Regions from separate parts of the Hydrogenophaga taeniospiralis genome, predicted to be linked through region 4. Evidence: predicted binding sites of a transcription regulator. Region 4 holds the regulator's gene; each other region holds the start of a gene.

Region 1 (3,383 bases), 2.9 Mb from region 4:
ATTGCCCGGCCAGTGGTAGCGCTTGAACAGGTCCATCACCTGGGTCGAGATGCCGATCTGGGCGGCGTTTTCGCACAGCGTGTGCAGGATCTTCTTCACCACGAGTTCGAAGTCCGTGCGTTCGCGCAGCGCCGGCAGCCGCACCACCAGACCGTTGAGGCGGTAGTAGAGGTCTTCGCGGAAGTCGCCGCGCGCGATCATGTCCTTGATGTTCTTGTGGGTGGCGCAGACCACGGCCACGTCCACGTCCACTTCCTTGCCCGCGCCCAGCGGGCTGACCCGGCGCTCCTGCAGCACGCGCAGCAACCGCGCCTGCAGGTGTTTGGGCATGTCGCCGATCTCGTCGAGGAACAGCGTGCCGCCATGCGCCTGCAGGATCTTGCCGATGGAGCCCTTCTTGCGCGCACCGGTGAACGCGCCTTCTTCGTAGCCGAAGAGCTCGGACTCGATCAGCGTTTCGGGGATGGAGGCGCAGTTCACCGACACGAAGGGCTGCGCCGAACGCGGCGAGTCGCCGTGGATGGCCTGGGCCAGCAGGTCCTTGCCGGTGCCGGTCTCGCCCAGGATCATGACCGGGATGTCCTTGCCCGAGACCATGCGCAGCTTGTGGATCACGTTGGACACCTGGGGGTCGCCCGTGTCCAGGTAGTGCAGGGTGGAGAACTGCATTTTCTTCACGCTGGTTTTGAACGGTGCGGCGGGCGCGCCGGCCTGGGCCTCGGCAGCGGGCTCCTGGTCCTGCCCCATGGGCTTGGCCGAGGACCAGGGGTTGGCCTGCTTGATCTTGGCGCGGCACCACACCGACACCCCGTTGTGCAGACACAGCTGTTTCGGGTTGGGCATGGCGCCGCTGAACAGCTCGAACAGCGCCGAGATCGGCAGGCCGAACAGCGAGGAAAAGGTGTGGGCCTTGAGCGCGGCGAAGGGCAGCCCGATCTGGAACTGCGCGCTGCGGTTGGCCGAGATGAAGCGCCCCTCGGGCGAAAACACCGCGATGCCCTCGACCAGGGTGCCGAGGAATTCGGAGCGCGTGTGGAAGTGGATGCGGATCGCCTTGGGGAAGATGTCGGCGAACATGTGGTTCTCGATCATCTGCGCCGACATGCGCACCAGCGCCAGCGTGTGCTGGTGAAAGCTGCGGTGGTCGCCCGTGACGTCGAGCGCGCCGATCACCTGGCCGTAGGGGTCGAAGATGGGCGCGGCCGAACAGGTGAGGAACTTGTTGGCGTTCAGGTAGTGCTGGTTGCCGTGCACCGTGAGCGCTTCTTCCTCGGTGAGCGCGGTGCCGATGGCGTTGGTGCCCTTGGTCTGCTCCGACCAGTCCATGCCCGGCGTGAGTGCCACGCGCGAGGCTTTTTCCAGGAAGTCGGTGTCGCCCAGCGAGTGCAGCACCATGCCCTTGGCCGAGGTCAGCAGCACCATGCTGTGGGTGTTGACGATCTGGTCGTACAGCGTCTCCATGACGGGCGCGGCGTGCTGGAACAGAAAACGGTTTTCGTCCAGGGCCTCGGTCAGCGCCACGCGGCCCGGGCTTGAGAAGTCGGGCTCGGTGTTGGCGGTGATGCCATACGCCTGGGACCGCTGGTGCGACTGCACGATCGGGTCCGGCCCCGCCTCGGCTGAGGCGGCGGGCGGCGCAGGCTCGGCGCCTCTCCCGATGGGGCGCGTGTACATGGCGGCACTCATGTCGTCTCCTGGGTCCGAGGGAAGTCCCCCCCAGTAGTCCATCGGCCATCGCGGATCTTGCGATGCCTCCCGGGGTGCGTTCTCTTCGGTCTTCTGTGGGTCTTGGCTCATGTGATTCTCATCAGTTATGTCCCGCGAAGCAACACTGGTATTCCCGGTGTGATACTGCGCGTGCCTGTTGTCTCCAACAGGGACATAGCAAGTAACCCGCCACCGCCCCCGGGGGGCGCCTTCGCCCGGAAAGCCGGGAAACGGCTCCGCCGTTGTGTCACGCGGCCTGTCCCTCACGGCGCAACTGATTCAATTTGGAACACTTTGCGAGGCAGGGCCTTGTAGGGCGAACACAAGCCCCGGCGGGGCATTCGGGGGCGATGGCGTTGGTGGCCTGCTATTTGCTACCCACAAGCTTGAATCACCCTGACAACCGGAGACAAGCCCCATGAAATTCCTTTCCTTCCCCCCTGCCGCGCGTGGCGCACTGCGCGTCGTCGCCCTGGCCGCCAGCGCCCTCGTGACCGCCGCCGTGATGGCCCACGGCGACGTGACGCCCCAGGCCGTGGACACCAGCACACTGCCCCAGCTCGGCGCCAAGTGGCTCGACGCCAACCCCTACAACGAACAGAACCCGGCCCGCGGTGAAGCGCTGCGCATCGGCACCTCGGCCTACAACCAGAACTGCGCCCGCTGCCACGGGCTCGAAGCCATCTCGGGCGGCATCTCGCCCGACCTGCGCAAGCTCGACAGCGACTGCACCGGCTTCGCCGACGCCGAGAAGAAAGCCACCTGCTTCAAGGAGATGGACGACTACTTCCTCTCCACCGTGCGGCGCGGGCGCGTGCGCGACGGCCGCGTCTACATGCCCCCGTTCGAAGGTACGCTGTCACAGGAAGCCATCTGGTCGATCCGCACCTACATTGAAACCCGTCGCGAGCCCTGAGCGCCTGTCGGTTGAGTCCGCCCGTCTCGTCCGGGCTCAACCGCCCGGACCCACGCCTTTCCATGTCGAACGCCGAGCCGGCACAGACCGAGCCTTCCACCCACCGGAGACAGACACCATGCGAAACACCTCAACCCCCGCCGCCTCGGCGCTCAACCGCCGGCAGGTGCTGGGCGGCGCGCTGCTGCCCCTGCTGGCCGCGGTGTCGCCCGCGCAGGCACAGACCGAGCTCAGCGACCTGGCCCGCATCCGCGCCAGCGGCGCGCTCAAGGTCGCGGTGTACAAGGACAACGCGCCGTTTTCCGACGGTGCCGTGACCGACATGAAAGGGCTGGACGTGGCCCTGGCCGAGGCGCTGGCCCGGCAACTGGGCCTCAAGCTCTCGCTGCTGCCCTTCGATGCCGGCGAGAACATGGGCGACGACCTGCGCAACATGGTCTGGAAGGGGCACTACCTGGGCTACGGCCCGGCCGACGTGATGCTGCAGGTGCCCGCCGACAAATACCTGGCGCAGAAGAACCCCCAGGTGCGGATCCTGGAGCCGTACATGCGGCAGTCGCTGGTGCTGGTGCACGACACGCGGCGCCTGCCCAGCGCGGCGGCCCCCGAAGACCTCAAGGGCCTGCCGCTGGCGGCCGAGCGCGGCGCGGGCGCGGCCAGCGTGCTCATGGGTTATGGCGGGGGGCTGCTGCGCACGCAGGTCTCGATCCACAACACCGGCACCGAGGCGGTCCAGGCCGCGGTGGACGGCAAAGTGGCG
Region 2 (3,383 bases), 1.1 Mb from region 4:
GGTTGATGTCCAGCCAGGGCATGCGCGCCTTGAGCGCGACGAACTGCGAGCGCCCGCCCGACAACATGATGTCGGCCTTGGCGTCGCGCAACATGGCGTACATCTCGCGCGGCGTCATGTCGTCGATCATGTGGGCGTCGGCGCCCTCGCCCATGATCTCCTTGATCTTTTCCTTGTCTTCTTTCGTGCTCTTCTTGACGCTGGTGCCGACGATCTCCATGCCGCCCTCCTGCAGCGCCGCCACCACCGACCAGGACTTCACCCCGCCCGTGATCAGCAGCACGCGCTTGCCCTGCAGGCGCTTCCGGTACCCGGCGATGCGCTTCCAGGCGCGCGCCTCCTCCACCTCGATCAGGCGCTCGGTGCGATCGATCAGATCGTCGGGCGCGCCTTGCTTCACCAGCAGGCTGGCGATCTGGCGCAGGGTCTCGCTCATGTCGCCGATGCCGTAGAACGAACCCTCGAAGTACGGAATGCCCCAGCGCTGCTCCATCTTGGTCGCGATGTTGATCATCGACTTGGAGCACACCATCATGTTCACCTTGGCGCGGTGGGCGCTGGCGATCTCGTTGTAGCGGCCGTCGCCCGAGATGCACGAGAGGATGCGGATGCCCAGAGCGTCGAGCAGCGGTTTGACCTGCCAGAGTTCACCCACCAGGTTGTATTCGCCAATGATGTTGATGTCGTACGGCGTGGTGAACGCCGGCTCGCGCGTGCCGATCACGTAATCAAGCAGCGCTTCGGCCCCCAGCTTGTTGCCCAGGTTTTTCGGGCCGGCGAAACCCGGCGCGTTGACCGGGATCACCGGCTTGCCGAACTTCGCGCTGGCGCGCTGGCACACCGCCTCGATGTCGTCGCCCACCAGCGCCGTAACGCAGGTCTGGTAGACGAACACCGCGGGCGGGTCGTACTTTTCAATGATCTCGCGGATGGACTTGAACAGGCGCTTCTCGCCACCGTAGATCACGTCGAGTTCGCTGATGTCGGTGGTGAAGCCGCTGCGGTAGAGCTGCGAGCCCGACGACGCGCTGTGCCGGTTGTCCCACGAGTTGCCCTCGCAGGCGATCGGGCCATGCACCAGGTGCGCCACGTCCACCACCGGCTGCAGCGCGATCTTGGCGCCGTCGAACGCGCAGCCACCGGCCGCCGCGCCAGGCGAGAGCTGCTTGGTGCAACCCTTCTTGCGCTCCTTCTCACTCTTGCCCTGGTTCTTGTCGCAACCGGGCTCTTCGAACACTTCGGCGATCTTGGCCTTGAGCGATACAGACATGGCGGACTCCAGAGAAGTGGGTTGTGGTCCTCGTTGCAATTTGGGTGCCAGCCGAAAAACGCCGTGTGAAGGCCCGTTCTGCCGTCCCAGGCGGTTCAAGCGCTTTTGCTGTGGCGGTTTTGGAGGGATTGCGACGGCGGTTTTCCGACATCGGGCGAGGGGCTCCGAGCCCGAGAGAACGCTGAAGAGATGCTTGCGGATGCGCGCCCGCTGTCGGGGGGTGCAGGGCGGAAAACGCAGACGGCCCGACAGCGCTGCGTCAGTTGTCGTCGGCCAGCACTTCCAGCGCCACCAACTGCTCGTAGAGCGCACGCCGCGCGTGCCAGTGCGCCTGGCCAGCGATGCGCGGGTCGGCGCCTTCGAACGCGCCGATGGCGTCGCGGTCGCCGTGGTAGATGCAGGTGAACCCGCCGCGCGCGGCCAGCGCGGCTTCGTGGGCGGCGGTCTCGCTCACGGGCTCGGCGCTCAGCACGCCGGCTCCGAGCAGGTGGTCGGCCCGGTACAGAGCGATGTCCCAGCCGTGGCTGTCGCCCAGCGCGCAGATGGCCGGGTAGCGCTCGCGCGCCAGTGCATCCACCTCGGCGTGGCCGAGGTCTTCGAGCAGGCGCCGCGCGGTCAGCTGGTCGTGGATCTCCCAGGGTTCCAGCGGGTCGCCGGCCGCGACCTTGCGAGCGAAGTCCGCCGCGTCGTAGGCGAACCAGGCGCGCGGCGCGGCGTGTTCGGGCACTTCCACCACATAGATCATGGTCTTCTCCGATGGCCGTGGTCGAAGTTCAACGCCACTTCAGTTGCCCATGCCGCCGGAGCGCCACCCATGGGCATGAAGCGGACCAACCCAGGGTACCGCCGGACGGCCAGTGCCGCCCCTGGGGGGTCGCGCGAAGCGCGGCAGGGGGGGCTTCACTCCACACCATCGGCGGCCGTCTTGGTCCACACGGCCTTGCGGATGCGCTGCGTGATGCCGGCGGGGCTGGCGTCGAAGTGGCGTTGCGCGGCCGACAGCGCGCCCTGCGCCACGGCGGCCTCGGCCAGCGTCAGCGGCAGGCGCCCCGCCACATGCGAGGCCCCGGGCACCGCCTGCGCGATGGCCTGGCGGTTCGGGTGTTCATCCAGCGGGATCAGGCTGTCGGTTTCCCGCACGCCGCCCAGACAGACCCAGCCATCGATCACCTCGACCTTGCGACCGTCCAAGGTGGTCTTGACGTGGACCACGTCCAGCGCCGGACGGGTTGTCGAGTCCACAAGCACAGGTGAGGAACTGAACGTCGCATTGGCCATAAAGCACCTCGAAAAGATAGGAAGGAACCCCGCGCCCCACCCAGGCCGCCGCAGAACCGGCTTTGCCGGGCTGCCAGCGGTGCCCCCTGGGGGGTGACGCGCACAGCGCGGCGCGGGGGGGATCCACATCCTTGCCGCCGCGGAACGGGTTTAGCCCGGCCGCCAGCGGCGCCCCCCGGGGGGTGACGCCGAAGGCGGCGCAGGGGGGTCACCGAATAATGTCGTAGCTGTAGTCCGTCTTACCCGCCACGATGGTGTTCGCGTCCAGCGTCTCGAAGAACTCGTCGAGCAGGGTGACCAGCACGCGCATGCCGCCTTCGTAGCCCCAGGTGGGGAAACGGTGGTAGTGGTGGCGATCGAAGATCGGGAACACCATGCGCACCAGCGGCGTCTTGGTGTCGCGCTCCAGGTACTTGCCGTAGGTGTTGCCGATCAGGAAATCCACCGGCTCGGTGAACAGCAGCGAACGCAGGTGCCACAGATCGCGCTTGGGGTAGACCTTGCAGCCCGCGCCGTAGGGCGAGGCGTCGAACAGGGCTTGCACCTTGGCGGCCCAGGTTTCGGTGCCGTTGGTGGCCAGCACGTGGGCCGGCTCGGCGCCGAGCTCCAGCAGGAACTGCGTGTAGCCCAGCAGCTGGTCCGGGTCGCCATACAGCGCATAGCGCTTGCCGTGCAGATGGGCCTGGCTGTCGGCCATGGCGTCCACCAGCTCGCCGCGTTCTTTCTCCAGCTCGGCCGGGATCGGCTTGCCGGTCAGGCGCGAGATCTCCATCAGGAACTGGTCGGTGCCGGCCACGCCGATGGGGGCGTTGAGCGTGACGACTTCCTGGCCGTG
Region 3 (3,383 bases), 1.4 Mb from region 4:
TGGGGTGCAGCAGCTCGAAGTCCACACCGTCCCAGTGCCAGCGCTGGCCCGCCAGGCAGCGCCGCTGCGGGTCGCGGTCAAAGGACGAGAGCCAGCGCGCCTGCGGCCAGGCCGTCTGCACCGCCACCGAGCCGCCGGCATGGTCGCTGTCGCGGTGGCTCACCACCACCGCGTCGGGCCGCTCGCCCAGGGCGCGCAGCACCGGCACGACGATGCGCTGCCCGGCGTCGCTCTCGGGGCTGTAGCGCGGCCCGGTGTCGTAGAGCAGGCTGTGGCCCGCGGTGCGCACCAGCACCGCGCTGCCCTGCCCCACGTCCAGCGCCAGCAGCTCAAACTGGCCCGGCGCCGGACGCGCTGGTGTCCACAGCAGCGCGGGCCACACCAGCAGCAGGCCGGCGCCGCGCAGCGCCCAGGGCAGGCGCAACACCAGCAGGGCACCGCCCAGCACGGCCGCGAGCGCCAGCGGCGCCGGCGGTATCGCGCGGTGGATCGAAGCCCAGGGCCACTGGGCCAGCCACTGCAGCCCCACGCCCAGCCATTGCACCGCCAGCGCCGCCGCGTCCCACAACGGCGACAGCGCCACGCCCAACATCGCCAGTGGCGTGATCACCAGCGTGACCCAGGGAATGGCCAGCAGGTTGGCCAGCAGGCCGACCACCGAGAACTGGCCAAACAGCAGCAGCGACAAGGGCGCGAGCGCCACCGTCACCACCGCCTGCTCGCGCAACAGGGCCCCGCCCGCGCGCAGCGCACGCTGCGGGCGCGCCCCGTCGTCTGCAGCCTGGCGGGCGGTGCGCCGGCCCGGGTCGGTGGCAAACAAGATGCCCACCGCCACGAAGCTGAGCCAGAAGCCCGGCTGCAGCAAGGCCCAGGGGTCAAGCAGCAGCACCGCCACCATGGCCAGCAGCCACACCGCGGGCCAGGGCCAGTGCCGGCCCGAGAGCCGCAGGCCGACCACCACGGCCAGCATGACCACAGTGCGCTGCGAGGGCACGCCCCAGCCAGAGAACAGTGCGTAGGCCGCCGCCAGCGCCACCCCGCCCAGGCCCGCCGCCAGCGGCGTGGGAACGGCCAGCAGCGCGCCAGGCCAGACCCGGGCCAGCCGCCGCCACAGGCCACCGATGAGCGCCGTGGCCAGCCAGGCGAACATGGTCACGTGCAGGCCGGAGATGCTCATCAGGTGGGCCACCCCGGTGCTGCGGTACAGGTCCCAGTCGGCGCGCTCGATGGCGCTCTGCTCGCCCACCACCAGGGCGGCGAGCACGCCGGCGCTGCGCCCATCGTCCACGCGCTGCTCGATGCGCTCGCTGACCCACTGGCGTGCCGCCTCCACCGGGTGCCAGCGGGTGCGGCCCAGCCGCTGTGGCCGTGGATCGCGTGGGCCGTCACGCACATAGCCGGTGGCGCCCACGCCCTGCTCCCACAGCCAGCGTTCGCGGTCAAAACCATGGGGGTTGGCGTCGCCGTGCGGGCTGCGCAGGCGCACCGTGAAGCGCCAGCGCTCGCCAGCGAACAGATTGGGGCCGGGGCGTTCGGCCGCTGCCGGCGCCACGCCGGGCCCGGCGCCGCGGAACCAGCTCAGATGCAACAGGCCGGGCAGCGGCACCGGGTGTCCGTTGCGCGTGGCCGTCTCCACCGCCAATTCGAAGCGTTCGCCCAGCGAAGTGCGCTGCGGCAGCGAGGCCACGCGGCCGGTCACCTCGATGTCCAGGCCCTGCAGGCCGGGCTGCAGCGCCCCGGCCGCGAAGTGGACCGCGCGCACGCCGGTCAGGCCAAAGCCGGTCAGCAGGCCCGCGGTGATCACCACCACCAGGCCCAGCGCCGCGCCGACCCGTCCCCGCCCTAGCACGGCGCACCCGGACAGCAAGCGCCACCACAACCAGCCCACCAGCAGCAGGCCCACGCACAAGGCACCGAGGTACCCACCCCAGGGCCACAGGCCAGCCTGCTGCAACTGCAGGGCCACGCCCGCCACACCGGCCGGCAGCCCGGCCTGGGCGCTGCGCCGCAGGCTCATTGGTCGCACCCCGGCCCACTGCGAACGGCAGGGTTGTCATCACCATTTGGCGCAAGACTTGCTAGCATGCCTGCCAGCCGCGCGTACCAATGCCTGGCCTGCGAATCCATTGTTTTCTCACCCCCCTGTTGAAAGACACCAGCATGGCCATTCATGTTGCCCTGAGCCACATCACCCATTATCGGTACGACCGCCTGGTCAAACTCGGTCCCCAGGTGGTGCGTCTGCGCCCGGCGCCGCACAGCCGCACCAAGGTGCTGTCGTACTCGCAGAAGATCGAACCGGCGGGCCACTTCATCAACTGGCAGCAGGACCCGTTCGCCAACTACCAGGCGCGCCTGGTGTTTCCCGAGCCCACCACCGAGTTCAAGGTCACGATCGACCTGGTGGTGGAAATGGCGGTGCACAACCCGTTCGACTTTTTCCTGGAGCCGCGCGCCGAGGAATTCCCGTTCAGCTACGACGCCTCGCAACAGCAGGAACTCGCGCCCTACCTCGCCACAGCGCCGCTGACCGAAGAGCTCAAGGCCTACCTGGCCCGGGTGGACGTGAAGAAGCGCCGCACCATCGACTTCCTGGTGGACATCAACCAGATGCTCCAGCGCGACATCTCGTACACCATCCGCATGGAGCCGGGCGTGCAGACACCCGAAGAAACGCTCAAGCTCAAGAGCGGCTCCTGCCGCGACACCGGCTGGCTGCTGGTGCAGATGCTGCGCCACCTCGGCCTGGCCGCGCGCTTCGTCTCGGGCTATCTGATCCAGCTGACCCCGGACGTGAAAGCCATCGACGGCCCCAGCGGCCCTGAGAAAGACTTCACCGACCTGCACGCCTGGTGCGAGGTGTTCCTGCCCGGCGCCGGCTGGATCGGCCTGGACCCGACCTCGGGCCTGCTGGCCGGTGAAGGCCACATTCCGCTGGCCTGCACGCCGCAGCCCTCGAGCGCCGCGCCGGTCGAAGGCGCCATGGACAAGTGCGAGGTCGAGTTCGAGCACCACATGGGCGTGACGCGCGTCTACGAATCACCGCGCGTGACCAAGCCCTACACCGAAGAACAGTGGGCCGGTGTGGTGGCGCTGGGCCAGAAGGTGGACGCCGACCTGGAGAAACACGACGTGCGCCTGACCATGGGCGGTGAACCCACCTACGTGGCCACGGCCGACCGCGACGCCGCCGAATGGAACACCGACGCGCTCGGCCCCACCAAACGCGGCTACGCCACCGAGCTGCTGGGCCGGCTGCGCGAGCACTACGGCGCGGGCGGCTTCGTGCACATGGGCCAGGGCAAGTGGTACCCGGGCGAACAGCTGCCGCGCTGGGCGCTTTCGGTGTTCTGGCGCGCCGACGGCGAGCCCTGCTGGAACAA
Region 4 (3,383 bases):
AATGTTCAGTGCGATCTGCGCGGCTTCGATCACCACCGTGCCACTGCCGCAGCAGGGGTCGTAGAGCGGGGGAATGTCGTCGAGCGGCTGGTCGGCGCAGGCGTCCCAGCCGGTGGCGGCGATCATGGCGGCGGCCAGGGTTTCCTTCAGCGGCGCGTCGCCCTTGTCTTCGCGCCAGCCGCGCTTGAACAGCGGCTCACCCGAGGTGTCGATGTAGAGCGTGACGCTGTCGGTGGTGAGGTGGGCGTAGATGCGCACGTCGGGCCAGGTGGTGTCCACGCTGGGGCGCTCGCCGCGCTTGGCACGGAAGCGGTCGCAGATGGCGTCCTTGATCTTGAGCGCGGCAAAGTTGAGCGAGGTCAGCGGGCTGTGCTGCGCGGTGATCTCGACCTTGATGGTCTGCGCCGGGGTGAACCAGATTTCCCAGGCCACGTCGCCCGCGGCGTTGTACAGGTCGTTCTCGTTGCGGTACTCGCCGTGCCAGAGCTGCACCAGCACGCGCTGCGTCAGGCGGCTGTGCAGGTTCAGGCGCATGGCGTCGCGCCACGATGCCCGCACCCCCACGCCGCCACGCGCCTTGAAAGCCAGCGGCTCGTTGGTGATGCGCTGCACCTCGGCGGCGAGGAAGTCCTCGACGCCGGCGGCGCAGGGAAGAAAGAGTTGGAGTTGGTTCACGGCAGGGGGTGTTCAGAGCGCTTTGCGCAGGTTCGCTGGCGCGATGCGCAAGGCCTCACGGTACTTGGCCACGGTGCGGCGCGCGCACTCGATGCCCTGCTCGCGCAGCAGGTCGGAGAGCTGGTTGTCCGACAGCGGCTTGCCCGGCTCTTCGGAGGCGATGAATTGCTTGAGCAGCGCGCGCACCGCAGTGCTCGATGCGTTGCCGCCGGTTTCGGTGCCCAGGCTGGAGCCGAAGAAATACTTCAGTTCGTAGGTGCCGAAGGGCGTGGCCATGTATTTGGCGGTGGTCACGCGGCTGATGGTGGACTCGTGCAGGCCGAGTTCGTCGGCGATCTCGCGCAGCACCAGCGGGCGCATGGCGAGTTCGCCGTGCATGAAGAAGTTGCGCTGGCGCTCGACGATGGCGCTGGAGACGCGCAGGATGGTGTCGAAGCGCTGCTGGATGTTCTTGATGAACCAGCGGGCTTCCTGCAGCCGCTGCTGCATGGCGGCGTGGCCGGCTTCGCCGCCGTTGTCGCGTCCGCCCCGGTTCTGCCGCATGGCATTGGCGTACACGTCGTGCACGCGCAGGCGCGGCATGACCTCGGCGTTGAGCTGGACCTTGAAGCCGCGCCCGGCGCGGGTGACGATGACGTCGGGCACGACCACGTTGCGCTCGACATCGACGAAGCGGCGCCCGGGCTTGGGTTCGAGCCGGGCGATCAAGGCCAGGGCGGCGCGCACGGTGGCGTCGTCCAGGCCACACAGGTTGCACAGGCGCTTGATGTCGCGCTTGGCCATGAGCTCCAGCGGCTGGCTGCAGATGGCCAGCGCGGCCCGCGCCTCGGGGCTGTTGCGCAGCTCCAGGATCTGCAGGCGCAGGCATTCGCCCAGGTCGCGCGCGCCCACACCCGAAGGCTCCATGTGTTGCAGCAGCTGCAGCGCCACGCCCAGGCGCTGTTCGAGCGCTTCGAGTTCCTCCAGGTGCTCCTGCGGATCGACCGGCTTGCCCGGCGGGGCCGAGAGCCGCAACCAGGCGCCAGCCAGCTCGGACAGGCGCTCTTCGAGGTAACCGTCGTCGTTGAGCGACTCGATCAGGAAATACAGCGCGGCGCTGTCCTCGTCGCTCAGGCGCAGGCAGCGGGCCTGGTCGTGCAGGTGGTCCTGCAGGCTGACGGGCACGCGCGCGAGGTCGGCGGCGCTGGCGGTTTCGTCGTCGTCGCCCGACGAGTTGTTGTTGCGCGGCGGCGCGTCGCCGCCCCACTCGCTGTCATCGGGCGCCATCTCGACCGTGCCGTCGCCTTCCCAGCTCTCTTCCATCGGCGCGGCGCCATCGAGCCGGCTCTCCAGCGCCTCGCCCTCACCGCCTTCGCCGCCGTCGACCGGCGACACGGTGGACGACGCAGGCGGCAACGGGCCGTCGAATTCGGCGGCCGGGGCCAGGTCGCTGGCAGCCGCCACCGTGGCTTCGGCGATCTGCTCGCCCGCGCTCACCGGCGCGTCGATCTGCTCCAGACCAAACGCCTCGCGTTCGGCGAGCTCCTCGGTGCGCTCCAGAAACGGGTTCTCGTCGAGCATCTGCTCGACCTCCTGCGCCATCTCCAGCGTGGACAGCTGCAGCAGACGGATCGACTGCTGCAGCTGGGGCGTGAGCGCCAGATGCTGGGAGACGCGCAGCGACAGGCCTTGTTTCATGCGTCAGGCCGGCAAAACGGAGGGACAGCGACCCGGCGCGCGGGTCGCGCAGCGGTGCGGGAGCCGGGTCGGGCCGGCGGGCATGAGACACACAAGCGCCCCATGCATCACATCCTGAAATGCTCGCCGAGGTACACCCGGCGCACTTCGGCGTTCTCCACGATCTCGGCCGTGGTGCCGCTGGCGAGCACCTGTCCGTCGCTGATGATGTAGGCGTGATCGCAGATACCCAGGGTCTCGCGCACGTTGTGGTCGGTGATCAGTACCCCGATGCCACGCGATTTCAGGAAGCCAATGATGTGCTGGATCTCGATCACGGCGATCGGATCAATACCGGCAAACGGTTCGTCCAGCAGAATGAAGCGCGGCCGGGTGGCCAGCGCGCGGGCAATCTCCACCCGGCGCCGCTCCCCGCCGGAGAGCGAGGGCGCGGGCGAGTCGCGCAGATGGTCCACCCGCAGGTCCTTGAGCAGCTCGTCCAACCGGTGCGTGATCTCGGTGGCGGACAGGGGTTTGCCGTCCTCGTCGCGCTGCAACTCCAGCACGGCTCGCACGTTCTGCTCCACCGTGAGCTTGCGAAAGATGGAGGCTTCCTGCGGCAGGTAGCCCAGGCCCAGCCGGGCCCGCCGGTGAATGGGCAGCGCCTCGATGCGCTGCCCGTCCAGCAGGATCTCGCCGCCGTCGGCGCGCAACAGCCCCACGATCATGTAGAACGAGGTGGTCTTGCCCGCGCCGTTGGGGCCCAGCAGACCCACCACCTCACCCTTGTCCACCGTGAGTGAAACGCTCTTGACCACCTTGCGGCTGCCGTAGGCCTTCTGCAGTCCGTGCACCTCCAGTTGACTGCGCACGGCCATGGGAGCGGGCACGCTGCCCAAACCTGCTGCGGTCACTTGTTTTTCTCGTTGAGCTGTTCGCTGGGGCGCAATTTGGCCGGATCGGCCGGCGCTGCGGGCTTCGCGGGCGCCTTCTCTTCGTCGGGGATGGGCGTGAGCATGGCGCGCACCCGGCCCGAGGGATTGGCCGCCGTG

Evidence for each region. The regulator sigma-54, encoded in region 4, starts transcription at its own class of promoters, with help from an activator protein. The targets are predictions, from matches to a motif close to TGGCANGNAANCTGCTTT.
Region 1: pedF (cytochrome c-550 PedF) is a predicted target of sigma-54. The motif match lies at 2,068-2,085, and genes of this name have one in related genera.
Region 2: nifE (nitrogenase iron-molybdenum cofactor biosynthesis protein NifE) is a predicted target of sigma-54. The motif match lies at 1,303-1,320, and genes of this name have one in related genera.
Region 3: KIH07_RS13570 (DUF2126 domain-containing protein) is a predicted target of sigma-54. The motif match lies at 2,065-2,082, and genes of this name have one in related genera.

The regions. Positions count from the first base shown of each region.
Region 1 is NZ_JAHBAG010000001.1:4,309,014-4,312,396, reverse strand. It holds gene KIH07_RS20640 (sigma-54-dependent Fis family transcriptional regulator) at 1-1,686, opposite strand, end outside; gene pedF (cytochrome c-550 PedF) at 2,126-2,623, shown strand; gene KIH07_RS20630 (substrate-binding periplasmic protein) at 2,742-3,383, shown strand, end outside.
Region 2 is NZ_JAHBAG010000001.1:2,557,788-2,561,170, reverse strand. It holds gene nifE (nitrogenase iron-molybdenum cofactor biosynthesis protein NifE) at 1-1,270, opposite strand, end outside; gene KIH07_RS12365 (hypothetical protein) at 1,530-2,015, opposite strand; gene KIH07_RS12360 (hypothetical protein) at 2,171-2,512, opposite strand; gene nifK (nitrogenase molybdenum-iron protein subunit beta) at 2,757-3,383, opposite strand, start outside.
Region 3 is NZ_JAHBAG010000001.1:2,818,065-2,821,447, reverse strand. It holds gene KIH07_RS13575 (DNA internalization-related competence protein ComEC/Rec2) at 1-2,017, opposite strand, end outside; gene KIH07_RS13570 (DUF2126 domain-containing protein) at 2,161-3,383, shown strand, end outside.
Region 4 is NZ_JAHBAG010000001.1:1,455,996-1,459,378, reverse strand. It holds gene KIH07_RS07130 (THUMP domain-containing class I SAM-dependent RNA methyltransferase) at 1-675, opposite strand, end outside; gene rpoN (RNA polymerase factor sigma-54) at 688-2,352, opposite strand; gene lptB (LPS export ABC transporter ATP-binding protein) at 2,460-3,209, opposite strand; gene lptA (lipopolysaccharide transport periplasmic protein LptA) at 3,242-3,383, opposite strand, start outside.